Regions from separate parts of the Enterovibrio makurazakiensis genome, predicted to be linked through region 1. Evidence: predicted binding sites of a transcription regulator. Region 1 holds the regulator's gene; each other region holds the start of a gene.
What was found. Region 1 encodes MetJ, which represses methionine synthesis genes. Its sites were predicted from a motif close to TTAGACNTNTANANGTCTAA; they were not measured.

Region 1 (10,417 bases):
GATGACCTATTCCTGCGTCTGAAAGGCAATGATGTCTCCACTGCCAATGCAGAGAAAGCGGTAGAGGATTTGAAAATTGAGTTGGTATTAACTGCGCACCCGACAGAGATAGCGCGTCGCACTACCATTCATAAACTCGTTCAAATTAACAAATGCTTGTCGCAGTTAGAGCTGAACGATCTTTCGAGCACAGAGCGTGGCAAAGCAGAGTTACGTTTAGAGCAATTGATTGCGCAAGCTTGGCATTCAGACGTGATTCGTCAGCAACGTCCAACACCGCTAGATGAAGCCAAATGGGGCTATGCGGTTATCGAAAACAGTTTATGGCAAGCCGTACCTGAATTCTTGCGTCAGTTTGACCAAAAACTTCAAGGGCACCTTGGTAAAAGCCTACCTGTTGATGCAGCGCCGATTCAAATCTCAAGCTGGATGGGGGGTGACCGTGACGGCAACCCGTTCGTCACCGCTGAAGTCACTCACGAAGTGCTGTTGCTTTCACGCTGGAAAGCCGCTGACCTTTATCTAGGCGACATTCAAGAGCTGGTCAGCGAACTGTCGATGACGCGTTGTAACGATGTTGTTCGCGCCATGGCGGGTGACGAGCACGAACCGTACCGTGCGATTTTGAAATCACTGCGTAAAACGCTCACCAACACGCTGGATTACCTTGATGCCAAAATCAAAGGCCAGCACATCGATGAGAAAGATATTCTCACACATGTCGACCAGCTTTGGACGCCGTTGCACGCGTGCTACCAATCGCTGCATGAGTGCGGCATGAGCATCATTGCAGACGGCTTGCTTCTCGACACATTGCGTCGTATTCGCTGCTTCGGCGTCAATTTGATCAAGCTCGATATTCGCCAAGAAAGCACCCGCCATGCTGATGCCCTATCTGAAATCACGCGCTGCCTCGGCATGGGTGACTACAGCCAGTGGAGTGAGCAAGATAAACAAGCCTTCTTGGTTCGCGAATTAAGCTCCAAACGCCCTCTCATGCCACGTGATTGGGAGCCGTCTGACGAAGTGCAAGAAGTACTCGATACCTGTCGTATCGTCGCGCAGCAACCGCGTGAGGCATTAGGTGCTTACGTTATCTCTATGGCACGTACCGCGTCTGACGTCCTCGCTGTTCATCTTCTTCTCAAAGAAGCTGGTTGTCCGTTTAGAATGGACGTTTGTCCGTTGTTCGAAACGTTAGAAGATTTAAACAACGCCGAGCTTGTGATCAGCCAACTGCTGAATATCGATTGGTATCGCGGCTTTATTCAAAACTTCCAAATGGTCATGATTGGCTATTCCGACTCCGCCAAAGATGCGGGCGTCATGGCCGCTGGCTGGGCACAATACAAAGCGATGGAATCACTCGTCACCTTGTGTGAAAAATCTGGCGTTGATCTCGTATTGTTCCACGGTCGCGGTGGTTCAATTGGTCGTGGCGGAGCGCCTGCGCACGCAGCGCTTCTATCTCAGCCGCCACGCAGCCTAAAAGGCGGCCTACGCGTGACCGAGCAAGGCGAGATGATCCGCTTTAAACTCGGGTTGCCAGATGTCGCAACCAACAGCCTAAACCTGTATGCCAGTGCCATCCTTGAAGCCAACTTGCTGCCACCACCAGAGCCAAAACAAGAATGGCGCGATCTGATGGAAACATTGAGTGACGTTTCTTGTGATGCGTACCGTGATGTTGTACGTGGCAGTAAAGATTTCGTTCCTTACTTCCGTTCAACCACACCAGAATTGGAGCTTGGCAAGCTGCCATTGGGATCACGTCCTGCAAAACGTAACCCGAACGGTGGCGTAGAAAGCTTACGTGCCATCCCATGGATTTTTGCTTGGAGCCAAAACCGCCTTCTGTTACCTGCTTGGTTGGGGGCCGGACAAGCGATTCAATACTCTATCGACAATGGTCACTTAAAGCAGCTGGAAGAAATGTGTCGTGAATGGCCGTTCTTCTCAACCCGTTTGGGTATGCTTGAAATGGTGTTCACTAAGACAAGTCCATCAATCTCTCAATACTATGACGAGAAGTTGGTAGATGCAGAGTTGTGGCCACTGGGTGAGCAACTTCGTGCTCGCTTGGCACAAGACATTAAAGCCGTGCTAATGGTCGAAAACAGTGACCACCTCATGGAACAAAACCCTTGGGGCGCCGAAGCTATCCGACTGCGTAATATCTACGTTGAGCCGCTCAACATGCTTCAGGCAGAACTACTTAGCCGCACGCGTACTTGCGACGAAGAAAGTATCGAGCTTGATGAGGCACTGATGGTGACCATCGCGGGTATCGCTGCAGGTATGCGCAATACCGGATAAATGAGAAAGCGAATCAAAAATAAGAAAGGCTGCAAGTTGCAGCCTTTTTCTTTTTCTATAAGTCATTTTCGATTGTCGTCGGATTGATAATGTTATTAATATGTTTCGGTGATTGCGCGAATCCTTTCTAGGTCTCAAAGCATGAACCAACACCGACGTAAAATTAACCGTTTTTAATGTTGTGATCTATTCGCCTTTTTCACCTCGTAACTTTAGGGGTAAATACGTTGGCTTGGTGATAGTGAATATCATTAATAACGAACCGATCCACCCGTGTTGCGGAAATAAAAATTCGCCATAGAGCGACATCCCAGGGCTAAGGATCGCCTTTTATGATTTTGGATAGAAGAGATGTCATTACCGCATGTAATTCTCACGGTGTTAAACCATCGTGACGCAACTGGTTACGATATAACCAAAGAGTTTTCTCACGCCATCGGCCATTTCTGGAAAGCCAGCCACCAGCAGGTTTACCGTGAACTCAATAAGCTCGCCGATATGGGCGCAGTAAGTTGTCGGCTTGAACCACAAGATGGAAAACCCGATAGAAAAGTTTACACCATCACTGAGATTGGCAGACAAAGTCTTTATGAGTGGTTTTTGCTTCCTGCAAAACACCCTACTGATCGTGACGAAGTCTCCGCTAAACTCCTCACCTGTAGCATCTTCGAACCAACCCCCATGATTGAACACATGCATGCATTGATTGATGAATCACGTATGCAGCTCAGCCAATATCGTGATTTGGAACGCAGCAAGTATTCAGACTCATCCTTGCTAACGTCTGAAAGTCGTTTGGAACGTTTAACATTGCGCCGCAATATTTTACGTAAAGAAGCATGGTTAACATGGGCAGATGAAGTGCTTATTGAGCTCTCTGCAATGGAAGTGGCAACACCGCATCAAAGAGCGGTTGCTTCTCGTTAAGTCAGGGGCTCTACGCTGCTGAAAAACAAAAGCCGTCGCGGTCGCGACGGCTTTCTTATTTTAGGGTTAACGACACGCTAAACGCTCTAAACGTTTGGGCGCACACCCAAGGTATGACACATAGCGTAAGTCAATTCCGCACGATTAAGTGTGTAGAAATGGAAATCTTTCACACCTTCACGGCTCAGTACTCGCACCATATCAATGGCTTGGCTTGCACCTACCATTTGACGCGTCACAGGATCATCTTCTAACCCCGCAAATTGATTATGCATCCAGTTAGGAATTCGCACATTGGTCATGTTGGCGAATTTTGCCGCCTGTTTAAAATTCGACACAGGCAAAATCCCGGGAATAATCTCAACATCAATGCCTGCCGCAACGCAGCGGTCGCGAAAGCGCAAATAGCTTTCCACATCAAAGAAGAACTGAGTGATCGCACGGTTCGCGCCCGCATCCACTTTGCGTTTCAAGTTAATCAAATCTGCCTGAGCACTTTTTGCTTCTGGATGAACTTCAGGGTAAGCCGCAACCGAAATATCAAAGTCCGCTTCGCCTTTCAGTAGTTCAACCAAATCCGACGCATACATCTCTGGCTTTTTGCCTTTCTCTGGCAAATCGCCACGTAACGCGACGATATGGCGAATACCACTGTTCCAGTAGTCACGCGCTATGGTTTTGAGTTCTTCACGCGAGGCGTCAATGCACGTTAAATGTGGGGCGGCTTCAATACCCGTTTCTTGCTTGATGCTTTTTACGATTGAATGGGTGCGATCACGCTCACCCGAGTTCGCGCCATACGTGACGGACATAAACTTAGGTTGAAGATTTTTTAGACGTTGAACCGATGCCCAGAGCGTTTGTTCCATCGCTTCTGAACTAGGTGGAAAGAATTCAAACGATACATTGATATCGCCGCTTAAATCAGAAAGGTTCTGATTTAGTGAATCCAGATGGCTGGCATGTGAATAACCCATAACGTCTCCCTACTTCGGTGTAAGTTCACCGAGAAATCCTTGATGACGACATCCGTTTAGCCGTCTATATGTCTAGATATTGAATTGCGAGCAACTCAATGTCAACTTGCTTATCGTGAAATTTCTTCATGATCAATATGCATCTTACTCACATAAAAAAAGCAGAGGTTAACCCTCCGCTTTTTTTCCTCGCTTTTCTTGTTATTTAAGCAAGGATGCGATGCGATTCAAATCAGACAATAATGCACCAGCAGTAACGTCCCTCCCTGCACCGGGACCGCGTATCACCAATGGGTTTTCTCGATACCATTGGCTTTCGACCGCAAAGATATTGTCACACGGCAGCAAGTTCGCCAGTGGGTGTTCATCAGAAACAACCTCTAAGCCAACACGCGCTTTCCCATTACGCGTTAAACGAGCCACATAACGCAACACACCATTTTCTGCTTGGGCTTGCTCCAACCACTCTTCCAGCGCTTCATCAAGTAACACACTCTGATCAAGGAAGCCGTCGAGTGACAACGATGCCAATGCCTCTGGCACTAAGGATTGCACTTGCACCTGCTCTGGTTCTACATCAAGACCCGACTCGCGAGCCAATATCACCAACTTACGCATGACATCCGCACCGCTAAGATCTTCTCGCGGGTCGGGTTCCGTTAGCCCTTGTTGCCATGCTTGCTCTAGCAGCTCACTAAATTTAACGTCGCCGTTAAATTGCTGAAAAAGCCAAGATAATGTGCCCGAGAAGATGCCTGACAGCGCGATAATCTGATCGCCACTTTCGCGTAAGTCTCGCACAGTATGGTTCACCGGCAACCCGGCGCCCACGGTAGCATTGTAAAGCCAGTAGCGACCCGTCTTAGCAAACGCATCTTGTACTAGATGGTAATGCTCACCGCTGGCAGAGCCTGCCACTTTGTTGGCAGAGATAAGGTGATAACCGTGCTCTGCCAAATCAGGATATTGACCCGCCAGTGGCGCACTTGCCGTCACATCAAGCACGACAATGTCGTCATAAGGATGATTGAGCAGGTTCTGTATCCAGTCTGTTGCTTCGTAAGGCGTCGCGCGCTCGCTAAAGTGTTCCATCACAGCGTCAGCATCAATACCCGAAAAGTCGACCCACTGATGATGACTATCTTGCACTGAAATGAGTTCAAAGTTCATGCCGTGGCGTTTTTCTAACGCGCCTTTTTGTTCACTAAATAGTGATAACCAACGGCTACCAATGTTGCCTTTCCCCAGCAGTACTAAGCCTATGCGACGCTGCGCTTGGAACAAGGCACAATGGATATCTGCCACTAGTGACGACGTATTCGTTTTACGCAGCAGTGCCGCAATGCTCAGCCCACTGTTTGATTCGCTGATAAATTCAATCGGCTGACCACGCAGTTGTTGATAGAAACCGTGACAATGAACTGGGTTCGCCGTGACGCCCGCCCCCACTGCCGCCACAAGGCTAAAGCCTTCACGCAATCGAATATCAGCAGGAATGCCCGCATCTTGCAGTTGCTCAAGCACACTGTTGACAACTTCAGCGGTGTAAGCCAACTGAATACGATATTGATCAGCACTGGCAGACAAGGCCAATGGCTGAATTTGATTGCGTGTCAGCAATCGTTCGATATCACGTCGCGCCACATGAAAATCATGACCTCGCGGCACATCAAGTTGGAGTAGGCACACATCATTGAGCGAAGTGATAATTTTGGCGCCACGTCCTGATGCCAGCACGCGCTCGATACGGGTCGACCCCGATTCGGGATCGTAGCTACAACGTAGATTCAGATCGATACAGCTTTGCGCCACAGGCTGCAATGTACGAGTGTGAAGCACGGGCGCAGCAAGGCGAGCAAGCTCTGCCGCTTCATCGAGACGCAATAGCGGTAATAAGCAAGCATCATCAACAAGACGAGGATCTGCACTGTAAACCCCTGCTACATCACTCCAAATGGTCACACGGCTCACATCGGCTAGCGCACCAATGATGGTCGCAGAATAGTCCGAACCATTTCGCCCTAACAACACCGTTTCGCCCGATGCGTTTTGAGCCATAAATCCAGTGATCACGATGCGGCGCTGGGTGTGTTGCACCAATTGTTCTTTCAACAAAGGCCATGAACTGGCGCGATCGACTTCCGGCTGAACCGAACGTTCTGCACGCAAGAAACTGCGTGAATCGAGCTTCACAGCGGGCATGTCTTGCTGCGTCAATAACGCTGACAACAAACGTGCAGACCACACTTCACCAAAACCTTGCGCCCAAGATCGCAGAGCAACACCCAGTGCGCTCTCGTCGACCTGCGCCATACTGCTGAAATCTTCATACAGAGCGTCAACCAGGGATTGTTTGGCTTCGCCTTCAATCAGATTTTCAATCAAATCTTGCTGATACTTACGCAAGCTTTGTAGGGTTTCGTGGGCCAAGCGTCCATCTTTATCCAACAATCCTAGCCATTCGATAAGGCGATTGGTGGTTTTACCGGCGGCTGAAACGACAATAATGTCTGTCGCACCACTATATTGCGCCAGAATTCTCGCCACTCGGCGAAAACACTCTGGGTCGGCAAGGCTGCTACCACCAAATTTATGCAACTGGCGGGACGGCGACTGCTGAGGGGATACGACTTCAACCGCGCTCATTACTGATTCTCTCTCACTTTATCGAATGCTTGTTTCAGGTCGGCGACCAAATCCGTATGATCCTCCAGACCGATAGATAAACGCAAGAGGGTTGCAGCAATACCTGCTTCCGCTTGCGCCTCGTCAGACATGGCGCGATGCGTCATCGAGCCTGGATGTGTGACTAAGCTTTCTACGCCACCAAGGGATTCTGCCAATGAAAAGAGTTCGAGTGCATTCAAGAACTGCTTCAACTCGTTATCACCCCCTTCGAGCTCAAAGCTCAACATGCCGCCGAAGCCTTTTTGCTGCTTCTTGGCTATGTCATGGCCTGGGTGCTCTGGCAATGCCGGATGGTAAATAACACGGACCAACGGCTCAGTTTGCAAGAAGGCTAGGACTTCTGCGCTATTCTCTTCGTGCTGACGCATCCTCGCGCTCAACGTTCGTAACCCACGTAAGGTCATATAGCTATCAAACGCGTTACCGGTTGCGCCGATACAGTTACCCCACCACTTCAACTCATCCGCCAATGCTTGCTCTTTAGCAACCACCACACCCCCGACTGTATCAGAGTGACCGTTGATGAATTTCGTGGTCGAGTGCACCACAAAGTCAGCGCCAAGATTCAGCGGCTTTTGCAATACAGGAGATAAGAACGTGTTATCGACCCCAACCCACGCCCCCACAGCCTGTGCTTGCTGGCTAATCGCTTCGATGTCGACAACGCGCAATAACGGGTTTGATGGGGTTTCAATCCACACCAACTTAGGATTCTTTGCCAACGCTGATGCCAATGCGGCTTCATCAGACTGATCAACAAACTCAATCTTAAATGCGCCTTTGCGCGCACGGGAATCAAACAAACGGTATGTGCCGCCATAGCAATCATGCGGGGCAACAATAAGATCATCGGGACCAACTAAAGAAAGCAGCAGATTGATGGCAGACATGCCACAGTTCGTCACTACCGCACCCGCGCCGTTTTCAAGCTCAGCAAGCGCCGTCTCTAAAAGGTTACGCGTTGGGTTACCACCACGCGCATAGTCATACGTCGGCACTTCGCCGAACTCAGGGAATTCGTAGTTGGTAGAAAGGTAAATAGGAGGAACCACAGCATTGTGCTGAGAATCGGTAGTGATGCCAGTGCGTACGGCAATCGTGGCTGACTTCTTGTCGCTCATGGTGTCTTTCCCTGTCAAAATGCGATCATAATACGAGCAGATAGGCTCAACCTTAACCACTCACAATCAAGACGTCAATACTTCTGGACGTCTATATGTCTTTACATGTAGCGGTTAATATCGCTAAAATTCGAAATTCATCCAACCTGGGCATCATGCTTCCGGTGTTGACAGCGATTTATCAATGAAACTGCTTAGAAGGTGCACGATGGCAGAGTGGAATGGCGAATATATTAACCCTTACGCCGAGCACGGTAAAAAGAAAGAACAAGTAAAGAAGATCACCGTCTCTATCCCACTGAAAGTGCTTAAAATCCTGACAGATGAGCGTACGCGTCGACAGGTCAATAATTTACGTCATGCCACCAACAGTGAACTGTTGTGCGAAGCGTTTTTGCATGCCTACACAGGCCAACCGCTACCAACAGATGACGACATTCGCAAAGACAAAGCGGATAGCGTGCCTGCCGAAGTGAAGCGCATCATGAAAGAATTAGGTATCGAGTTTAACGACGAAGAATATTGATTTCATCGTCGCAATGACAAAGTTATGACAAAAAAACCAGCCGATTGGCTGGTTTTTTTTCGTCGAAAGAAAAACAGTACTATTTTCCTTCAAAGTACGACAGAAGAGTGAAACGTCTCCGAGGCCGTTACTCGTCTTTCGTGCCGATATTTTTCTTCCGTACTTTTACTTATCAGCCATCTATTACTTATCGGCCATATAGTTTTCTGGCATTTCAATACGCGCAACGCCTGACTCAACCGCAGCAACCGCAACGGCTTTCGCAACGCGTGGCAATAGGCGAGGGTCCATAGGCTTAGGAATGATGTAATCAATACCAAAGCTCAATGCATCAACGCGGGCAGCCTTCAATACATCAGCGGGTACGGGCTCTTTTGCCAGTGAACGAATTGCTTCAACCGCCGCTAACTTCATTTCATCATTGATGCGGCTTGCACGTACGTCTAGTGCACCACGGAAGATGAACGGGAAGCAAAGTACGTTATTCACTTGATTCGGGTAATCTGAACGACCCGTACCCATGATCAAATCATCACGCACTTGGTGTGCCAGCTCAGGTTTGATTTCTGGATCTGGGTTTGAACACGCAAACACGATCGGCTTTTCAGCCATCAGCTTCAAGGCCTCTGGTGGCAGCAAGTCTGGGCCAGAAACACCCAAGAAAATGTCTGCACCTTCGATCACATCTTCCAATGTGCGTTTGTCCGTGTTGTTGGCAAACAGTTGCTTGTATTCGTTGATGTCATCACGGCGCGTGTGAATCACACCTTTGCGGTCAAGCATGTAAATCTTTTCACGCTGCGCACCACATTTGATCAGCAGTTCCATACACGCAACTGCCGCAGCGCCCGCACCTAAACATACGACAACAGCGTCTTCGATGTTTTTGCCTTGCAGCTCCAACGCATTCAGCATACCTGCTGCCGTGACGATCGCCGTACCATGTTGGTCATCGTGGAAAACCGGCACGTTACAGCGCTCAATCAACTGCTTTTCAATTTCAAAGCAATCGGGAGCTTTGATGTCTTCAAGGTTGATACCACCAAAGGTGTCGGAGATATTAGCAACTGTGTCGACAAACTCTTCGATGGTGCGGTGTTTGACTTCGATATCAATCGAATCTAAACCGGCAAAACGTTTGAACAGAAGGGCTTTACCTTCCATGACAGGTTTAGAGGCTAGCGGGCCTAGGTTACCCAAACCCAGAATAGCGGTGCCGTTTGAAATAACCGCAACCATATTGCCTTTCGCAGTATATTTATAAACGTTGTCAGCATCTTGTGCGATTTCACGAACAGGCTCTGCCACACCTGGGCTGTACGCCAACGCTAAATCTTCCACGGTATCAGCAGGCTTGGTCACTTCTACCGAGATTTTACCAGGCACAGGATAGGCGTGATAATCCAGCGCCTGTTGGCGTTTGTCTTCAGACATGTTGTTATTTCCTGATTTTATTCATCGTTATTGGTTAAAAACCTTGTCACGTTAACGATCTCGCAAGCGATAAGATCAATCCGTAACAAGTTAAGGGTGAGAACATCCTTACCCTAAATATAATCATAAAATGTTAACGCAGTGAGAATGTGAGAACCACCCCAATCCGCGGTTATTCTTCATTAGTATCTTTACTGATTTATGTGACAGGTCGTATATGCCGATTCAGGCATAAAAAAAGGGAGGTGCTTTCGCACCTCCCTTTTTTTCGAAATCTGCAATATTACTTGCTAGACAACGCACCGAAACGCTTGTTGAAGCGATCAACACGGCCGCCAGTGTCAACAACACGTTGCTTACCAGTGTAGAATGGGTGGCATTTGTCACACACATCTAGGTTAATGTCTTTAGCCATAGTTGTGTTGAAT
Region 2 (10,417 bases), on a different contig from region 1:
CCGTAACCGATAGACTCTTGGATTTCTGCTTCAGAAGAACCAGAACCACCGTGGAATACGAAGTTCAGAGCGTTAGATGCAATACCGAATTTCTCTGCACAGTACGCTTGTGAGTCACGTAGGATAGTTGGAGTCAGTACAACGTTACCTGCTTGGTAAACACCGTGTACGTTACCGAAAGATGCTGCGATAGTGAAACGTGGGCTGATTGCGCTCAGTTTCTCGTATGCGTATGCAACGTCTTCTGGAGAAGTGTATAGCTCAGACGCGTCCATGTGAGAGTTGTCTACGCCGTCTTCTTCACCACCAGTACAACCTAGTTCGATTTCTAGCGTCATACCCATCTTTTCCATGCGCGCTAGGTATGCAGAACAGATTTCGATGTTTTCTTCTAGAGACTCTTCAGAAAGGTCGATCATGTGAGAAGAGAACAGAGGCTTACCCGTTTCAGCAAAGTGTGCTTCACCAGCGTCTAGTAGGCCGTCGATCCAAGGAAGAAGTTTCTTCGCAGCGTGGTCAGTGTGCAGGATAACTGGAACACCGTAAGCAGCAGCTACAGCGTGAACGTATTTAGCACCAGCAACAGCACCAAGGATTTGTGCACCTTGGCCTTCTAGCTTAACGCCTTTACCAGCAAAGAAGCCTGCACCGCCGTTAGAGAACTGAACAACAACTGGCGCTTTAACTTTAGAAGCAGCTTCTAGAACACCGTTGATTGAATCTGTGTTTACTACGTTTACCGCTGGAAGAGCGAACTTGTTCTCTTTAGCAATTTCAAACACTTTCTGTACGTCGTCACCAGAGATAACGCCAGGTTTTACAAAATCAAAAATCTTAGACATGACAATAGTCCTATTTACTCTGTAGTCTTTGAATGAATCAGTACCAAGCTGGCTATATCCCAACCAACTCAGCTAAATCGGCAAACGTTTGCGATCAGCGCTGCGCATTGTACCCAAACGTCTCACCAAACACATTAATTTTTGTCTTTGGTGTATGCATTTCCGCACGCAATTTTGGGTGAGAAACACATAAAAAAACGGAGGCTATCAACCTCCGTTTCATCAATTACGCTTTAGCGCGTGCTTCTAGCATTTCAACAGCTGGAAGTACTTTACCTTCAACGAACTCAAGGAAAGCGCCACCGCCAGTAGAGATGTAAGAAACATCAGCTTTGATACCGAACTTGTCGATAGCTGCTAGTGTGTCGCCACCACCTGCTACAGAGAAACCTGCAGACTCAGCGATTGCTTTAGAAATGCCTGCAGTACCGGCTTCAAAGTTCTTGAATTCGAATACGCCAACTGGACCATTCCAAAGGATAGTTTTCGCTGCACCGATGATTTCAGCAAGTGCTGCAGTTGATTGAGGACCAAGGTCGAAAATCATGTCGTCATCTTGAACGTCAGCAACGTTTTTGATTTCAGCTTCTGCGTTTTCATCGAATGCTTTTGCACATGCAACGTCAGTTGCTACTGGAATCGCACACTCTTTCATTAGCTTCTTAGCAGTGTCTACTAGGTCAGCTTCGTACAGTGATTTGCCCACGTTGTGGCCTTCAGCTGCGATGAAGGTGTTTGCGATACCACCGCCAACAACCAATTGGTCAGCGATTTTAGATAGAGACTCAAGAACAGTTAGCTTGGTAGAAACTTTAGAACCACCAACGATAGCAACCAATGGACGCTCTGGGTTGTCCATTGCTTTGCCAAGAGCTTCAAGCTCAGCCGCTAGAAGTGGACCCGCACATGCGATTGGTGCGAATACGCCTACGCCGTAAGTAGACGCTTGAGCGCGGTGAGCAGTACCGAATGCATCCATCACGAATACGTCACACAATGCAGCGTATTGCTTAGACAGTTCGTCTTCGTTCTTTTTCTCGCCTTTGTTAAAGCGAACGTTTTCTAGAACCACTAGCTCACCCGCGTTCAGCTCTAGGCCGTTCAGGTAGTCTTTTGCTAGTTTAACGTCGCAATCAAGCGCGTCGTTTAGGTAGTTAACAACTGGTTGTAGAGAGAACTCTTCCGCGTACTCGCCTTCGGTTGGACGACCAAGGTGAGAAGTTACCATCACTTTTGCGCCAGCTTCTAGGCAAGTTTTGATGGTTGGGATTGACGCTAGGATACGCGCGTCAGAAGTTACTTTGCCGTCTTTTACTGGTACGTTCAAATCGGCACGGATAAATACACGTTTGCCAGCCAAGTCCAGATCGGTCATTTTAATTACAGACATTTTCGTCCTCTCTATAAAGTTGCAAAAATTAATAAATTTGCTTTAGCTCTTACGAAGTAAAAGCCGTGACTCAAGCCTTCGAGCCACTGGAAACTGCGTCCATGGCTAACGCGGTATCTAGCATCCGGTTAGCAAACCCCCACTCGTTATCGCACCACACCAGCATTTTCACCAAATTGTGGTTACTCACTCGTGTTTGCGAGCCATCGACAATGGCACTGTGAGGGTCATGGTTAAAGTCAATTGAGACTAATGGTGCCTCGGTATAATCGACGATGCCACTCAATGTACACCGAGCTGCCTCTTCGAGTGATTGATTTACGTCATTAACTTTCACTTTTGTGTTAACTGTGACGCTTAAATCCATCGCTGTGACATTTATGGTAGGAACTCTAACTGAAATTGCTTCAAATTTGTCAGAAAATTTCGGAAATATTCTTCCAATTCCTAAATGTAATTTGGTGTCGACAGGAATAATAGACTGACTGGCAGCACGTGTGCGTCGCAAATCTGGGTGATATGCATCAATCACCTGCTGATCGTTCATGGAAGAGTGGATTGTTGTGATCGTGCCGGATTCAATACCGAACTTCTCATCCAGTACTTTTATTACCGGAACAATACAGTTAGTGGTACATGAACCGTTCGACACGATGAGGTCAGATGTTCTTAAAGTGTCTTCATTTACACCAAAGATAATCGTGTTATCGAGATCGTTGCTGCCAGGGTGGGAAAACAGCACTTTCTTTGCGCCCGCATCAATATGTGCTTGGCCATGTTCACGGTTACCGAAAACGCCTGTGCAATCGAGCACGATATCAATATCTAGATCTCGCCAAGGAAGCAGTTCGATGTCAGCAAGGTGTAGAAGGCGAATGGAATCATAATCACCGTCTTCATGATGAACGTAGAGGTGTTCCTGATTATTGGTGATTTTTTTCTGGAATCGCCCATGACTGGTGTCATATTGCAGAAGATGAGCCATCGCATCGGGCTGTGCAAGTTCATTCACCGCCACCACTTTAATGTGTTGGCTCTTTCCGCTTTCGTAAACGGCACGCAAAACATTGCGACCGATACGCCCAAATCCATTGATCGCTACCTTAAGCATCGCACCCTGTGTCCTAACACGAATTTATTGTTCTAGATATTACATGATACGGATCACAATCGCATCCGTAGAATCATATCTGTTAGAAGCAAGCGCTTTCATCGACATTACCTCGTCATACCAAATAGTTCCTGCTCTAGAATCCAAACACAATGCAGGCGTGCTCCATCTTTTTTAAGCAAAAAAAAACCGAGCCAGCTGGCTCGGTTCTCATTGTCACTGTCTTGCTATTACGCGAGAAGTTCTTTCGCCGTTTCAACCACATTTTCAACGGTGAAACCGAACATCTTGAACAGCTCGCCCGCTGGTGCAGATTCGCCAAAGGTGTGCATACCGATGATACGACCGTCGAAGCCAACGTACTTGTACCAGAAGTCAGCAATACCCGCTTCAATTGCAACACGAGCAGTCACGTCTGAAGGCAATACAGATTCACGGTACGCCGCATCTTGTTGGTCGTAAACGTCAGTGGCAGGCATAGACACAACACGAACCTGTGTGCCGTTAGCCGCTAATTGTTCAGCAGCTTCAACTGCCAGTTCCACTTCAGAACCTGTCGCGATCAAAATTAGATCTGGCTTGCCTGCACAATCTTTCAGAACGTAGCCGCCCTTCGCGATGTCAGCTACTTGCTCAGCAGAACGATCTTGCTGTGCCAAGTTTTGACGCGAGAAAATCAGTGATGTTGGGCCATCTCTACGTTCAATAGCCAGTTTCCACGCAACCGCAGATTCCACTTGGTCACACGGACGCCATGTGCTCATGTTCGGCGTTAGGCGTAGAGATGCGATTTGCTCAACCGGTTGGTGTGTTGGGCCATCTTCACCCAAACCAATAGAATCATGGGTGTACACTTGGATGTTCTGAATTTTCATCAGTGCAGCCATGCGCATTGCGTTACGTGCGTATTCCATGAACATCAGGAATGTTGCACCGTAAGGCACGAAACCGCCGTGAAGTGCGATACCGTTGATGATCGCCGTCATACCGAACTCACGCACACCGTAGTGGATGTAGTTGCCTGATGCGTCGTCAGCCGTCACGGCTTTCGAACCCGACCACATGGTCAGGTTTGAAGGCGCAAGATCAGCAGAGCCGCCCATGAATTCAGGGAGCATCGCACCAAACGCTTCTAGCGCGTTTTGAGATGCTTTACGTGATGCAATGTTCGCAGGGTTAGCTTGCAGATCAGCAATGATTGCGTTTGCCTTTGCTTCCCATTCTGCTGGCAAGTCACCGTTTACGCGGCGCTTGAATTCAGCAGCCAGTTCAGGATAAGCCGCTTCATACGCAGCAAACTTTTCATTCCAAGACGCCTCTTTTGCCGCACCCGCTTCTTTAGCATCCCATGCGCCATAAACGTCAGCAGGGATGTCAAACGGGCCGTGTTCCCAGCCGAGTTGTTGACGGGTCGCTGCGATTTCATCTGCGCCTAGTGGTGCGCCGTGACAATCGTGGGTGCCCGCTTTGTTTGGTGAACCGAAACCGATCACGGTTTTGGTACAAATCAGGGTAGGACGACCTGTTTCTGCTTTTGCCGCTTCAATAGCGGCATTAATTGCGTCAGCATCGTGACCATCAACAGCAGGAATAACATGCCAGCCGTAAGCTTCAAAACGCTGAGGTGTATTGTCAGTGAACCAGCCTTCAACATGACCATCGATAGAAATACCGTTGTCATCCCAGAATGCAACCAGCTTGCCTAAACCTAGCGTACCCGCCAGTGAACAGGCTTCATGAGAAATACCTTCCATTAGACAACCGTCACCCAAGAACACGAAAGTGTTGTGGTCAACGACGTCGTGGCCTTCACGGTTAAATTGCGCCGCCAGAGATTTCTCTGCCATTGCCATACCAACAGCGTTGGTAATGCCTTGGCCTAGCGGGCCAGTGGTGGTTTCAATGCCTGGTGCATAACCGTATTCAGGGTGACCTGGGGTTTTTGAATGCAGTTGGCGGAAGTTTTTCAGATCATCAATCGACAGATCGTAACCAGTGAGGTGAAGCAGAGAGTAAATCAGCATTGAACCGTGGCCGTTAGACAAGATGAAACGGTCGCGGTCAGCCCATTCAGGGTTTTGCGGGTTGTGGTTCATGTGGTCTCGCCACAGTACTTCGGCGATATCAGCCATGCCCATAGGGGCGCCCGGGTGACCAGAGTTGGCTTGTTGTACACCGTCCATGCTTAGTGCACGAATCGCATTTGCTAAAACCTTGCGGGAAGACATGTCTGCTCCTGAGATCAATAGACGTTTTGTTTTATATGCAAACAGGTGCAACACTCAATATTGAGAGAGGCCTGATCGCAGAACTTGGCGGGGTCGTATTGTCGCAAGACTGCCGTTCGTCTGCAAACGATTTACATGGCTGATATATCGGCTTTCTTAGGATTTGAACGCGAAAGAAACGTTTAGATTCGACATCTTGCGACACGGAACGCAATCGTTTTCTATTTACACAGACAAATTGCATGGTTGATTTCTTATCGCCCATGCGTAGAATAGACGTCCAGATGGTAAAACATCTAACCATTTAAACGTATATCAACCTATATCCAGTTAAATATTTATTTTAAGGAACGCGACATGGCCAAACACCTGTTTACTTCAGAATCGGTTTCGGAAGGTCACCCAGACAAAATTGCTGACCAGATTTCAGATGCCGTACTTGATGCGATTTTGGAGCAGGACCCTAAAGCCCGCGTTGCTTGTGAAACTTACGTGAAAACCGGCATGGTCATGGTGGGTGGTGAGATCACTACCTCTGCTTGGGTTGATATCGAAGAACTGACGCGTCAAACCGTTCGTGAAATCGGCTATGTTCACTCAGACATGGGCTTCGATGCTGATTCTTGTGCCGTATTGAACACCATTGGTAAGCAATCGCCTGACATCAACCAAGGTGTTGACCGCGCAGACCCGAAAGAACAGGGCGCAGGCGACCAAGGCATCATGTTCGGTTACGCATGTAACGAAACTGACGTGTTAATGCCAGCACCGATTACTTACTCTCACCTTCTTGTTAAGAAACAAGCAGAAGTGCGTAAGAGCGGTAAGCTAGATTTCCTTCGCCCAGATGCGAAATCACAAGTTACATTCCAATACGACCAAGGCAAAATTGTTGGTATCGACGCGGTTGTTCTTTCTACCCAACACTGTGATTCAGTGACCACTGAGCACCTACGTGAAGCGGTAATGGAAGAAATCATCAAGCCAGTACTGCCTTCAGAATGGCTGAACAAAGAAACCAAATTCTTCATCAATCCAACGGGTCGTTTCGTTATCGGTGGCCCAATGGGTGACTGTGGTTTGACGGGTCGTAAGATCATCGTTGATACCTACGGCGGCGCAGCGCGTCACGGCGGTGGTGCGTTCTCTGGTAAAGATCCATCAAAAGTTGACCGTTCAGCGGCATACGCAGCACGCTATGTAGCAAAGAATATCGTTGCTGCTGGTCTAGCAGATCGCTGTGAAATCCAATTGTCTTACGCAATTGGTGTTGCTGATCCGACGTCTATCATGGTTGAAACCTTTGGTACTCAGAAAGTATCTGAAGAAATCATCATCGAAGCGGTACGTCAGCACTTTGACCTTCGCCCATACGGCCTACAAGAAATGCTGGATCTGCTGCAACCTATCTACAAGAAGACAGCAGCATACGGTCACTTCGGTCGTGAAGAATTCCCTTGGGAAAAAACCGACAAAGTGGCAGCACTGCGCGACTTCGCTAACATCAAGTAATCGCTACCACGCAGCGCCACAGATTAAGAAAAGGGAAGCTTCGGCTTCCTTTTTTTCATGCCAATCTTTACCCTAGCCGCTGTCACCATTTTACTTTGCCAAAGCGATGAACGAACTCCACTACCGTATTACCCGACGCGTAAGCGAATGCATCTATCATGCGAATCAGATCCTCAATGTAGATTTTTCGGTGCCAGCTATTCGTTTTGATATTCGGGGAAAAACGGCAGGAATGGCGCTGCTTCAGCGCTGGCAACTTCGCTTTAATCCCGTATTACTAGCAGAAAACCCAGAAGCATTTATTAACGAAGTCGTTCCCCATGAAGTCAGCCATTTAATCGTGTTTGCACGATTCGGACGTGTTCGCCCGCACGGTAAAGAGTGGCAGGCTGTTATGTCTCAGGTATTTGATGTTCAACCTAAAACCACGCACAGCTTTGACATCAAATCCGTGGAAGGCAAAACCTTTCCTTATCAATGCCAGTGTGACGTCATCCCTTTGTCTGTGCGCCGCCACAACAAGGTGCAACGCCAGCAAGTGCAGTACATGTGCCGCCGCTGTAAACAGCCTCTGGTGTGGAAACCTTCTACACCCTAACGCGAATGCGTTAACGACCATTTCTCTCAATTAACAAGTTTTTCAATTAACACTATTTTAGTGAGATTTAACTCGCATACATCTGCAATAATCAAAGTACTTAATTCCAAAAAGACTTTGTTTCATGATGAAAAAGTATCTCTTGCTGCTTTCTGCGTTGTTGATATCGCCACTGGCGATGTCTGCTCCTGAGCATCCACAATCCTTTTCGAAAGCCAAACGCATCGCGCAAAAAATCTATCAGGATTACCCCACCTCTTTTTACTGTGGCTGTGACATTGAGTGGAAAGGGAAGAAGGGCGTACCGCAGTTAGATGAATGTGGTTACCAAGTGCGTAAGCAATTAAAACGCGCTAGCCGCATTGAATGGGAACATGTCGTTCCCGCTTGGCAGTTCGGCCACCAGCGCCAATGCTGGCAAGACGGCGGACGCAAGAATTGCGGCAGAACCGACCCGGCCTTCCGTTTAATGGAAGCGGATCTGCACAATCTGGTCCCTGCTATTGGCGAAGTGAACGGCGACCGCTCTAACTATCGTTTCTCACAATGGAACGGAGACAAAGGCGCATTTTACGGACAATGCGACATGAAGGTCGATTTCAAACAGCGTGCAGTCGATCCACCCGCGCAAAGCCGTGGCGCAATTGCACGTATCTACCAGTACATGAATCAACAGTATGATTTTCGTTTAGCGTCAGCGCAGAAAAAGCTCATGAATGCATGGGATAAAACCTACCCTGTGACGGATTGGGAATGTGAGCGTGACCGTCGTATTGCCCTCAACCAAGGGAATCACAACCCTTTCGTGAAAGCAGCATGCGAAAAAGCAGGTCTATAAAGGCAACCTAGCTGAACGGAAAGACAAACCAAAACCTCACCAATACTACAGCCAATGAGCAGTAGCATGCTAAACTGCTGCTCATTATTTCCAAGACCAAAACCACCATGCGTATCCCAAGAATTTTCCATCCTGAATTGCTGCCTAACAGCGGCCGTGTCGCACTCGATGATGATGCGGCGAATCATGTTGGCCGTGTATTGCGTATGCAAGTTGGACAAGACGTCCTGCTCTTTGATGGCAGTGGCGCTGAATTTCCGGCCGTGATTTGTGACGTATCGAAAAAGAACGTCAATGTCGATATCACTGAACGTGTCGAGCGCAGCATTGAATCGCCATTAGACCTGCACCTTGGTCAAGTTATCAGTCGCGGCGACAAAATGGAGTTCACCATTCAAAAGTCTGTCGAGCTTGGTGTGAATGTGATTACACCGCTGATTTCCGAACGATGTGGTGTCAAACTCAACGCCGAGCGCTTCGACAAAAAATTACAGCAATGGCAGAAGATTGCGATTGCTGCTTGCGAGCAATCTGGCCGAAACATCGTCCCAGAAATCCGCCCTGTGATGGCGCTGGATGCCTGGAGTCAGGAAGCGTTTGATGGGTTAAAGCTAAACCTTCACCCTCGCGCCAAATATTCCATCAATACCCTGCCACAGCCGGTCAATCGCGTGCGCTTATTGATTGGCCCTGAAGGCGGTTTGTCGGCTGAAGAAATTGAAAAGACCCGCGAGCACGGGTTTGAAGAAACACTTTTGGGACCGCGAGTACTGCGCACGGAAACCGCAGCATTAACCGCAATTACGGCATTGCAGGTTCGCTTTGGTGACCTTGGTTAAACACACCTTGGATAACGGCGACGAACTTGCCAGATAAGGAAGACAGAATGATCAAACTGGGTATCGTGATGGACCCAATTGAGTCCATCAACATCAAGAAAGATTCTTCTTTTGCCATGATGCTAGAAGCACAAGCGCGTGGCTGGGAAATTCACTACATGCAGATGAATGACTTGTCGCTGGAGCAAGGCAAAGCCCTTGCTCGCACTAAGATCATCAGCGTAGAACAAAACCCTGAGAAGTGGTTTGACGTAAAAAGCGAACAAGAGATCGCATTGGCCGATCTTGATGCCGTTTTGATGCGTAAAGATCCACCGTTCGACACAGAATACATCTACGCGACCTACATTCTGGAGCGCGCCGAAGTGGAAGGCTGTTTGATCGTTAACAAACCGCAAAGTCTGCGCGATTGTAACGAAAAACTGTTCACCGCTTGGTTCCCAGAGCACACGCCCATCACCTTAGTGACACGTCGTGATGACCAAATTAAAGCGTTCCATGAAAAACACGGTGATGTGATTTTGAAGCCACTTGATGGCATGGGCGGTTCATCCATCTTCCGGGTGAAGAAGGGCGATCCTAACCTGTCAGTGATCATCGAAACCCTAACCAGCCTTGGCACTAACTACTGCATGGCGCAGACGTTCGTTCCAGACATCAGCAATGGCGACAAACGCATTTTGGTGGTCGATGGCGAGCCAATGCCATACTGCTTGGCGCGTATTCCAGCCAAAGGCGAAACACGCGGTAACCTTGCCGCTGGTGGTCGCGGTGAAGCGCGTCCATTGAGTGATACTGACTGGGCCATCGCCCGTGCGGTTGCACCAACGCTGAAAGAGAAAGGCCTGATCTTCGTAGGGCTGGATATCATAGGCGACAAACTGACAGAAATTAATGTCACGAGTCCAACCTGTATCCGTGAAATTGAAGCCGCTTTCGACATCAACATCAGTGGTAAATTGATGGATGCGATTGAAGCGCGTCTGCAAAAGTAACCGTACACCGCCTTGTGCAGTTTCCTCTGCACGAGGCTGACTTTCTTTCGCTTACCGCTCATAC
Region 3 (10,417 bases), on a different contig from region 1:
AGAGTCAGTGCAGGGTCGAGGTTGCCACTTTTCCAGTGCTTTATTGCCGCGCCTAAGCCAAGTGCCACAGACGCGACTTTATGTGTGGCGAGTGCCACTGAAAATGTGAGCCCGAGAAACAGCAGAAGCGGCAGTTGCAGCAACCCAGCGCCTCCGCCAGCAAGAGAGGCCAATGTATTGGCTATGAGTGAGCCTATGAACAGGCCAAAGGTTGCGAGAATATCCATATTCGCTCAGTTAACAAGAGATGAGTTGGCAGTGGTTATGCCGTTATTGAGTGTTGATACCACGGCGGTTAAATAGATGCCAGTATTAGAAAAAAAGAAAAGCCTGTGACGAGCACAGGCTTAAGCGTTGGATAGCAGAGAAGGAAGATTACCAGCCTTTCACCGCACCACCATCGAAGATGTCCATCGCAGCGCTAAAGACAGCATCTGACTGGTAAGCTTGAACGAACTGCTGAACGTTCTGCGCTTTCACATTGTCTGCACGAGCCACAATCAGGTTCACGTACGGAGATTCTTTGTCTTCAACGAATACACCGTCTTTTTCTTGTGAAAGACCGATAGTCGCCGCGTATGTGTTGTTGATGATCGCCAACGTCACGTCGTCCAGAGAACGCGGAAGTTGCGCGGCTTCTAGCTCAACAATGTCCAAGTTCTTTGGGTTGCCCACGATATCAAGAACGGTCGCTTGAAGGCCAACGCCATCTTTTAGTGTTAGCAAGCCTTGCTCTTCAAGAAGAATCAAAGAACGGCCTAGGTTGGTTGGATCGTTAGGTACCGCGATCTGTGCGCCATCTTGGATTTGCTCAACAGAAGTCACGGTGTTTGAGTAACCCGCAATTGGGTAAACCAAGGTGTTACCTGCGATAGTGAATTTGTAACCGCGGTCGCTGATTTGCTGGTCCAAGTAAGGCTTGTGCTGGAAAGCATTGGCGTCGATCGCACCTTCTTCCAGCGCCGCATTCGGTGAAACGTAATCGGTAAACGTCACCAGTTCCACGTCTAAGTCGTATTTTTCTTTGGCCACTTTTGCAGCGATTTCTGCTACTTGCTCTTCTGCACCCGCCATCACGCCGATTTTTACTTTGGTCAGGTCAATGGCCTTTTCTTCACCACAGCCAGTTAATGCCAGTGCCGAAGCCAAACCTAGAGCGGTGGCGATTTTTTTAAGATTGAACGTCATTTGCGCATCTCCTATGAGCTTAAATTTCCATTATTTTTTTGATTTTCTAGATTTATCTGTGGTCGACGCGTTTAACGAAGTAATCACCCGCCGACTGAATCAGTTGAACCAATATGACGAGCATGACAATGGTGATCATCATGACGGTGCCGTCAAAGCGCTGGTATCCATAGCGAATGCCAACATCGCCCAGGCCACCGCCGCCTACCGCGCCAGCCATCGCCGAATAGCTAACCAGCGTGACCAAGGTGATCGTTACGCTGTTCACAATGCCGGGTAGCGCCTCGGGCAAGAGAACCTTGCGAATAATTTGCAGCGGGGTTGCCCCCATTGCTTGCGCCGCCTCAACAAGACCTGAAGGCACTTCAATCAGCGCACCTTCGACAAGACGGGCAATGAAAGGGATGGCACCAACAATCAAAGGCACGATGGCTGCGGCTGTACCTATCGAGCTACCCACCACAAGGCGAGTAAACGGAATGATGGCAACCAGTAATATGATGAAGGGGATAGAGCGACCAATGTTCACCACGGCCCCTAGGCTGCGATTAAGTAGCTTGTTTTCCAGCAAACCACGGGGTTTGGACAGATGAAGCAAGACGCCTAAAGGAATACCAAATACAAAGCCAATGAAACCAGAGACAAACACCATGGTGAGGGTTTGGCCGAGCGCATCAATCAATAAGCTAACGAGGCGTTCGTTTTCCGCGAACCAGCCAGAAATGGCAGCAATATTAAGCGACATAACCAAGCACCTCGATGTTGACGTTGTGTTCTTTTAAGTAATCCAATGCGCGTGTGACATCTGGAGCATCACCGAAAAACTCTGCCAGCATGAGGCCGAATTTCACGCCGCCAGCGTAATCCATGTCGGCGCTTAAAATGCTCACATCGATATTGAACTTGCGCGAAACTTGGCTTACCAGTGGGGCATCCACGCTGGTGCCGGTAAATTCAAGGCGAACTAATGGCGGCAGATCCCCTGTGTTTTCAGTTTGCAGTCGCGCTGCATAATCTTGAGGAATCGACAGGTTCAGGGTGGCGCGAATAAAGTCGCGGGCAAGTTCGGTTTTTGGGTGGGCGAAAATATCGCCGACCGTGCCTTTTTCTACCAGTTTGCCGTCGCCGATAATTGCCACTTCATGACAGATGCGCTTTACCACATCCATTTCATGGGTGATCAGCAAGATGGTTAAACCCAACTTCTGATTAATCGTCTGCAGCAGATTCAAAATTGAATGGGTGGTGGCAGGATCTAAGGCGCTGGTGGCCTCGTCGCATAGCAGGACTTTTGGGTCACTGGCGAGTGCGCGAGCAATGGCAACGCGTTGCTTTTGTCCGCCACTTAAATTTGCAGGATAGCTGGAACGTTTATCTTCTAGGCCAACTAACTCAAGTAACTCTGTCACTTTGTTTTGGATATGCGCGTGGTCTTTACCAGCGAGTTCAAGAGGTAACGCGACGTTATCAAACACGGTGCGAGAAGAGAGAAGATTAAAGTGCTGGAAGATCATGCCGATCTTCTGGCGCTCACGTGTCAGCTCAGACGCTGAAAGGGTGGTGAGTTCTACGCCATCGACGTTGACATTCCCACTTGTTGGTCGCTCCAACAAGTTAACAATACGAATCAAGGTACTTTTACCTGCGCCAGATGCGCCGATAACCCCAAAAATTCTGCCCTTTGGAATGTGAAGGTCAATATCACGCAAAGCATGAATCGTTTTCACGCCCTGTTTGAATTCTTTATTAACCTGACTAATTTCGATCATAAGCCATCCTGGACAAAATCGTGTTAAATAATCGTTAAAATGTAGTGATAATCGTTGCTTTTGTTCTTCACTGTGGAATTTGATGCTATTTATAGTCGAACGACAAGTCAATAGATATTTTTACGGCTAGACGTCTATACGGTTGTTTGGGTGGGTTTCTTGGTGTGTTTTGAGGGAAGCTCGAAGACAATGTCTTAATAAAAGCCGAGTAAGGCAGGACGTTTACTGGGAAGGCCCTATAGAAATACCCAAACCAGAACGGTTTGTAATTAAATTTCTGTTGTTCGTGAACCAACTGCTTAGTTTTTGCACTGAAGCACGTCGTTAACGTCGCTTTTACAGTAAGGTATCGGGTTAATTTCATATGAATGGTGAATATGACGTTAACTGCCTATTTAGCACACAATAAGTCGTTTAAGCGTGCAATGCTCTGCGCGAGCACCTTGAGTTGGCTGCTTGTTTCTTTGATGCCGGTGATTAACGCACACGGCAGCAGTGCGGGCGTGTGGGCGACACTTTGCACCGTGAATGGCTTTGAGTTGGTGCAAGTCGAAGAGGGGGAAACCTCCAAAACGCACAGCAGTAAGCCTTGCCCATTTAGCCATTTTTCTTCCTTTCATCATCACTCGCTTTCTTTCAATCCGGTTTATACACGTAGCTCTGAAATCGCGCTTGAATCCTATCCGTACTTCGTAAAAAGGATTCGGTTTGAGCTGCCTGTGACCCGAGCGCCACCTTCATTCCTCCTTGCTTAAATACCGCATAAAAACAACAAGGGCTTATACCCAAACGTAAAGTCAAAATGCAATGTCACTGCGTTTTTCGGTGCATCTCATGATGCTTAAGAAGCGCGGTGAGGTCGCGCATGAAAAAAGGAATGATTCATGGTTATTTCTAACCCCAGTAACAATCCTCTAGACACACTGGCGAAGCAAAAATCTCGTTATTTTCTCACTTGGCGCTGGCACTTCTACTCAGGGTTATTCGTTATCCCTTTTATGCTGATGCTAAGTGTTACCGGTCTCATCATGCTGTTTGATGATGAAATTGAAGCGGTGCGATATGGCGAGGTGCTGTCGGTCAACCCTAGCACGTATCCATCTCAAGAACCGTTGCCCATATCTGCGCAATTAGAGGCTGTGCAACACGCGTACCCTGATGGCACGGTAACGCAGTTTGTGCCAGCGACTTCTTCTGACGTCGCTAACCGATTTTCCGTCACCATGGCTGATGAATCGACGCGGTTTGTACTGGTGAATCCTTACAACGCAGACATCACTGGCACGATTGATCGCAGCGACAGTTGGTATCAATTGGCGAACGACATTCACGGCACCTTATTGATCGGTGATGTGGGCGATTATTTGATCGAGATTGCCGCTAGCCTGACGGTGATTCTCTTGGTGTCGGGGATATATCTTTGGCTACCCAACGACAATGCGCGCCGTGCTGGTTTTCTGAAAATTCGCACTGACAGTGGGTCAAGAGTTTTACTGCGTGACCTTCATGCCAACATAGGTGGCGTACTCTCTATTGTGCTTCTCTTTTTCGTGCTGAGTGGCTTGGCGTGGGCGGGCGTATGGGGCGCGAAAATCGTGCAGCCTTGGAACAGCTTTCCTGCCCAGAAATGGGATGATGTGCCTGTGTCTGACATTAACCACAAGGCGCTAAATCATGGTTCAGAAGAAGAGATGCCGTGGAACCTTGAACTGACGCCGTTACCTCAATCTAACGTGCATGTGCACGGCGAAGAAATCACCTCGGGTTCATCGGCAGGGAGTGCTGAAAAAGCAGGAATGGCCACTGAGCAAATCGGCATCGATCGTGTGGTGAATGAAGCGAAAGTGTTGGGTTTTGGGCAATACAAACTCAATTTTCCGCGCTCAGAAACAGGTGTGTTCACGGTATCAGCGAACACCATGAGCGGGGATATTACAGACCCAACGCAAGACAGAACCACCCACATTGATCAGTATTCTGGAAAGGTACTCGCTGACGTCACGTGGAATGATTACAACACCATCGCGAAAGCCATGGCGGCAGGTATTGCGCTGCATCAGGGAGACATAAGCATTATCAACAAAGTCGCAAATGTATTCTTCTGTTTGGCGTTTATTCTGATCGCTATCACGGGAGGCGTAATGTGGTGGCAACGTCGCCCTGTAGGTCAGCGAAAGCTGGGCGCACCACCGAAACTCGCAGATTCAGGGCTTTGGAAAGTGGGAATTGTCAGCGTTGTTTTGGTGTGTATCGCATTTCCGATGGCAGGATTAACCATTGTGGCTTTGATGGTGATAGATGCGTTGATTTGCCGATATATGGTGACATTTAAAGATGCGTTAAGTTAACGCGAAAACGTTTTTTGTTTCGACAAAAAACACGATGACATGCCTTCCTGTGGGAAGGCATTTTCGTCTCTACCAAAAAAATGTAAACACAACGCGCAGGGATAAGGTTGACGAGGCGTAGCACGTTATTGGTCGGTCACAGAGGCCGTTATCTATCAGATGTTTAGATTTCTAGTGATCATTGTTTGACCAACTTCAAACAACCTCGCCCTTTTACTACTTGCTGGCTGCGATAATAGGTAAAGTTATTGCAACAAACCATTAACTCATCGGTGTGATTGATGAGTATCGTGTTAGTAAGGCAGTACCTACTTTTAGATGTAAACCTTCAGTACTGCCATATCTTTCGCCTTTCCCAAGCAAGGAGATCACTCTCATGTACAAACGTCGTTCGTTTCTTGCCGCAACAGCAGTTGCACTCAGTGTGCTGCTAACTGGTTGTGGTGAAGAAAAGCAGGAAGCAAGTGCGCAGGCGCAGCCAGTAGCACAGGAAAAAATCAATTGGAAAATGGTAACGACTTGGCCGAAAAACTTCCCTGGGTTAGGTACAGGTGCAAACAACCTTGCTGAGCTAATCACCGAGATGAGTGATGGTCGTTTGGACGTGAAAGTATACGGTGCCGGTGAGCTAGTTGGCGCATTGGATGTGTTTGATGCCGTGTCTCGTGGTACGGCTGAAATGGGTCACGGTGCAGGCTACTACTGGAAAGGCAAAGCGCCAGCAGGTCAATTCTTCGCGGCAGTACCTTTTGGTCTAACTGCACAAGAAATGAATGGCTGGATCTACAGCGGTGGCGGTCTTGAGCTTTGGGCTGAAGCGTACGAACCGTTTGGCATTATTCCTATGCCTGCGGGTAACACTGGCGTTCAGATGGGCGGTTGGTTTAACAAAGAAATCAACACCATCAGCGACCTTGAAGGCCTGAAAATGCGTATTCCTGGTCTGGGTGGCGAAGTGCTGAAACGCGCAGGTGGTACACCTGTACTGTTACCGGGTGGCGAAATCTTCCCATCACTGCAATCAGGTGCCATTGATGCAACTGAGTGGGTAGGTCCATACAACGACCTTGCATTTGGTCTGCATAAAGCATCGAAATACTACTACTACCCAGGTTGGCATGAGCCGGGCACAACCCTTGAAGCGCTGATCAACAAAAAAGCCTTCGATGCCTTGCCAAAAGATTTGCAAGCTATCGTTTTGGCAGCAACACGCGTGGCGAACGCGGACATGATTGCTGAGTTCACTGCGCGTAACAATGCCGCGTTGGAAAGCTTGGTAAACGAGCACAATGTGGATTTGCGTCCGTACCCGAAAGAAGTGCTGTCACAACTTCAAGTATTGTCTGATGAAGTGGTTGCCGAGCAAGCGCAGGTCGATGAAATCAGCAAGAAAGTTTACGAGTCTTACAAAGGCTTCCGTGACCAAGCGATCGATTGGCATGCCATTTCAGAGCAAGCCATGCTGAACGCACGTAACCCGCAGTAACCTTTAAGAGGCGATTCTGAATCGCCTCTTTTTCTTTCCAATTTTAGCCAACAGGCTGATGTTAGAGTAGCTCTATGAATACCGCCTCTCCCCAATTGATCGCTCTTATTAAGGGGATCAACCGTTTTAGTGATTGGACGGGACGCATTGTTTCCTGGTTCGTCTTAGCCATCGTGCTAATCACCTTTGTCGTGGTTGTCATGCGCTATGTGCTCAATTCTGGATCGGTGTTTTTGCAAGAATCTGTCCTTTATTTCCATAACTACGTCATCATGCTCGGCGCGGCATATGCCTTATTGAAAGGCGCTCATGTTCGCGTTGATATTTTTTACCGCCCTATGTCAGACAAGAAAAAAGCATGGGTCGATTTGCTCGGATTTCTCTTCTTATTGCTCCCAACATGCAGTTTCATTTTTTACATCGCTTGGGATTACGTTTCCGTGTCTTGGCAAATCATGGAAGGCTCGCAAGAAGCGGGCGGGGTAGATGCAAAGTACCTTTTTAAAACCAGTATCTTACTGATGCCTGTTCTTATGATTATTCAAGGATTCGCCGAAGCGCTGAAGTCAGTGCTGACCATTACTGGTCACCAAGATATTGCCAAACAACTTGAAGAACACGATGAGGAGCACGCGCTATGAGTGAATTCCTCGCCCTGTTCCTTTTCCTGTTTACCTTTGGCGTGTTGCTGGTCGGCTACCCTGTCGCGTTCACCCTTGGTGGTTCTGCACTTCTGTTTGCATTGATTGGCGGTGTGACTGGCACGTTTGATCCTGCGTTTTTAGAAGCGATTCCGAACCGTATTCAAGGCACGCTATCGAATGAATTGCTGGTCGCGATTCCCTTGTTTATTTTCATGGGAGTCATGCTTGAGAAATCGCGTATCGCAGAAGATTTGCTTGATACCATGGGGCAAGTGTTTGGTGGCCTTGCGGGTGGCTTAGGCATTTCAGTTACCATTGTGGGCATGTTGCTGGCGGCAAGTACTGGCATTGTGGGCGCAACCGTGGTCACCATGGGTTTGCTGTCGCTACCTTCTATGATGAAGCGTGGCTATTGTCCAAAACTGTCTACGGGTATCATCTGTGCCTCGGGCACATTAGGACAAATCATTCCACCTTCCATCGTCTTAGTATTGCTCGGCGATGTGATATCTTCGGCGTATCAACAAGCTCAGCTAGACCAAGGTATTTACTCACCAGAAAGCGTCACTGTTGGCGATCTCTTTCTTGGTGCGTTGATCCCAGGCTTTATGCTCGTCGGCATGTACATCGTTTATTTGATTGTGATTGCGATTACCCAACCGCACCGTGTTCCGCCGATCCCTGCTGAAGAAAGAAAGGTCAGTAAAGAGTTGTGGATGCAGGTACTTACCGTTTTGTTCCCACCCGTGCTTTTGATTGTGTTGGTGCTAGGCTCAATTCTTGGTGGTATCGCAACGCCGACAGAGGCCGCTTCTGTCGGGTCGGTGGGAGCCATTATTCTTGCTGTCAGCAAACGTATGTTCAGCCTGTCGATTCTGCGTGATGTCCTGAGAAGTACCACCGAAGTGACGGCCATGGTCTTCCTGATCCTGATTGGCGCATCCTTGTTTGCGTTGGTGTTCCGCGGATTTGGCGGCGATGACATTGTTCGTGATTTCTTGATGAGCTTGCCGGGAGGTGTTTTCGGTGCCATGTTGTTGGTGATGTTGGTGCTGTTTCTACTGGGCTTCTTCCTCGACTTCATTGAGATTACCTTCGTGGTTATCCCGATTGTCGCGCCAATACTGCTGACCATGGGCGTCGACCCAGTATGGCTTGGGATCATGATTGCGCTGAACTTGCAGACATCTTTCCTGACGCCGCCATTTGGCTTCTCGCTGTTCTACTTGCGAGGTGTGGCACCGGATTCCATATCAACCATGGATATCTATCGTGGCGTGTTGCCTTTCATTTTGATTCAATTGGTGATGTTGGGGCTATTGGCCTACTGGCCTACCTTAGCTACATGGTTACCAGACATCGTTTACGGTTAAGAAATAGCCCAAAAAAAGCCTCCAAATAACGGAGGCTTTTTTGTCTCAACAATTACGCTTGACGCTTATCCAGTCTCAGTTTCTACTACGTTTCTTTTGAGTCACTTTTTGTCTGGAGATGACGTGACATCTGCTGTTGATATCGCCATGTTGGCGGTCTTTATTCCTACTTTTTTCTTTGTCTCGGTAACCCCAGGGATGTGTATGACGTTCGCCATGACGCTTGGAATGAGTATTGGTGTTCGTAAAAGCCTGCACATGATGTGGGGTGAGCTGATTGGTGTTGGCTTGGTGTCGCTAGCCTCAGTGGTCGGTGTGGCGGCAATCATGTTGAACTATCCAAGCCTGTTTGCTGTGCTTAAGTATTTGGGTGGCGCATACCTATTCTATTTGGGTATTCAAATGTGGCTGTCCAAAGGGAAAATGGCTATTCCTGATGATTTGTCAGTTAGCACTAACACGTCTCCATTCTCTTTAGCGATGCAGGGCTTTGTGACCGCGATTGCGAACCCGAAAGGCTGGGCGTTCATGGTATCGTTGCTTCCGCCATTTATTAACCCTCAGTTAGCGATGCCCCCGCAGCTCGCTGTGCTCATCGGCATTATCTTGATGACGGAATTCGGTTGTTTGTTGCTTTACGCAAGTGGTGGTCGCACGTTGCGTCACTTTTTGCAGAAAAGCGGCAATGTACGCTTGATGAATCGTATTGCTGGCTCACTAATGATGGGTGTTGGCGTTTGGTTGGCTGTGGGCTAATTACCGTGATTACCGCACTTTTAATGCTGTTCTGCATGGTTTAAAAAGTGCGGTAATTTGCAGGGTGTTAGAGCAGACTAATCTTTGTAGGTTTCAGCGATTTTTATAAAGTCGTTTTGCATATCAAACATCAAATCGACCAGCATGGGATCGAAATGTGTCCCTTTGCCCTCTCTGATGATCTCAAACGCTTCATCATGAGTCATGGCTGATTTGTAGACACGCTTACTCACAAGAGCATCAAATACATCCGCCACAGCCATCAAACGGGCGCTGAGCGGTATATCTTCTCCGCTTAGACCTTGTGGATAGCCAGACCCATCCCACTTTTCATGGTGGCCATAAGAAATCTCTTTTGCGGCGCTCAAGAAAGGATAGTGCGCATCAACTTCTTTTTCTGCTTTGACGATAGCGTCGTAACCCAGCTTTGCGTGGGTTTTCATGATCTCGAATTCTTCCGCCGTCAACTTTCCAGGCTTGAGCAAGATGGCATCTGGAATCCCCACTTTGCCGATGTCATGCAAGGGGGCGGTTTTGAACACCATGGTGATGTATTCGGGTGTGACAACCTCTGGGTACTTACCGCGAAGATAGAGTTGGTCAGCAAGAATTTTCACATAGTATTGAGTACGAAGAATGTGATTTCCGGTTTCTTGATCTCGGGTTTCAGCGAGGCTGGCAAGCGCATTAATCGTGACATCTTGGATAACGCTAAGTTCTTTGACTCGTCGTTGAACTTCATCTTCTAGATATTCATTTTGGTCATGAAGGAAGTCTTGTGACGCTTTGTTTTCTAAATGGATTTTTATTCTCGCCATGGTGATCGGCGGACTCAGCGGCTTGTTGATGTAAT

Region 2: metK (methionine adenosyltransferase) is a predicted target of MetJ. The motif match lies at 5,844-5,863, and genes of this name have one in related genera.
Region 3: metN (methionine ABC transporter ATP-binding protein MetN) is a predicted target of MetJ. The motif match lies at 3,076-3,095, and genes of this name have one in related genera.

Annotation. Positions count from the first base shown of each region.
Region 1 covers NZ_JAKJSE010000019.1:58,384-68,800, reverse strand. Annotated here, with positions in the region: gene ppc (phosphoenolpyruvate carboxylase) at 1-2,316, shown strand, start outside; gene L4D06_RS15145 (PadR family transcriptional regulator) at 2,668-3,243, shown strand; gene metF (methylenetetrahydrofolate reductase) at 3,330-4,220, opposite strand; gene L4D06_RS15135 (bifunctional aspartate kinase/homoserine dehydrogenase II) at 4,422-6,866, opposite strand; gene L4D06_RS15130 (O-succinylhomoserine (thiol)-lyase) at 6,866-8,029, opposite strand; gene metJ (met regulon transcriptional regulator MetJ) at 8,238-8,555, shown strand; gene L4D06_RS15120 (malic enzyme-like NAD(P)-binding protein) at 8,739-9,989, opposite strand; gene rpmE (50S ribosomal protein L31) at 10,273-10,417, opposite strand, start outside.
Region 2 covers NZ_JAKJSE010000006.1:204,195-214,611, reverse strand. Annotated here, with positions in the region: gene fbaA (class II fructose-bisphosphate aldolase) at 1-842, opposite strand, end outside; gene L4D06_RS04565 (phosphoglycerate kinase) at 1,069-2,232, opposite strand; gene epd (erythrose-4-phosphate dehydrogenase) at 2,303-3,343, opposite strand; gene tkt (transketolase) at 3,574-5,571, opposite strand; gene metK (methionine adenosyltransferase) at 5,929-7,083, shown strand; gene L4D06_RS04545 (SprT family zinc-dependent metalloprotease) at 7,190-7,681, shown strand; gene L4D06_RS04540 (endonuclease) at 7,809-8,519, shown strand; gene rsmE (16S rRNA (uracil(1498)-N(3))-methyltransferase) at 8,627-9,358, shown strand; gene gshB (glutathione synthase) at 9,406-10,353, shown strand.
Region 3 covers NZ_JAKJSE010000036.1:40,014-50,430, reverse strand. Annotated here, with positions in the region: gene L4D06_RS23025 (sulfite exporter TauE/SafE family protein) at 1-227, opposite strand, end outside; gene metQ (methionine ABC transporter substrate-binding lipoprotein MetQ) at 376-1,188, opposite strand; gene L4D06_RS23015 (methionine ABC transporter permease) at 1,241-1,933, opposite strand; gene metN (methionine ABC transporter ATP-binding protein MetN) at 1,923-2,957, opposite strand; gene L4D06_RS23005 (hypothetical protein) at 3,335-3,712, shown strand; gene L4D06_RS23000 (PepSY-associated TM helix domain-containing protein) at 3,842-5,305, shown strand; gene L4D06_RS22995 (TRAP transporter substrate-binding protein) at 5,682-6,791, shown strand; gene L4D06_RS22990 (TRAP transporter small permease subunit) at 6,866-7,432, shown strand; gene L4D06_RS22985 (TRAP transporter large permease) at 7,429-8,808, shown strand; gene L4D06_RS22980 (LysE family translocator) at 8,956-9,564, shown strand; gene L4D06_RS22975 (response regulator) at 9,642-10,417, opposite strand, start outside.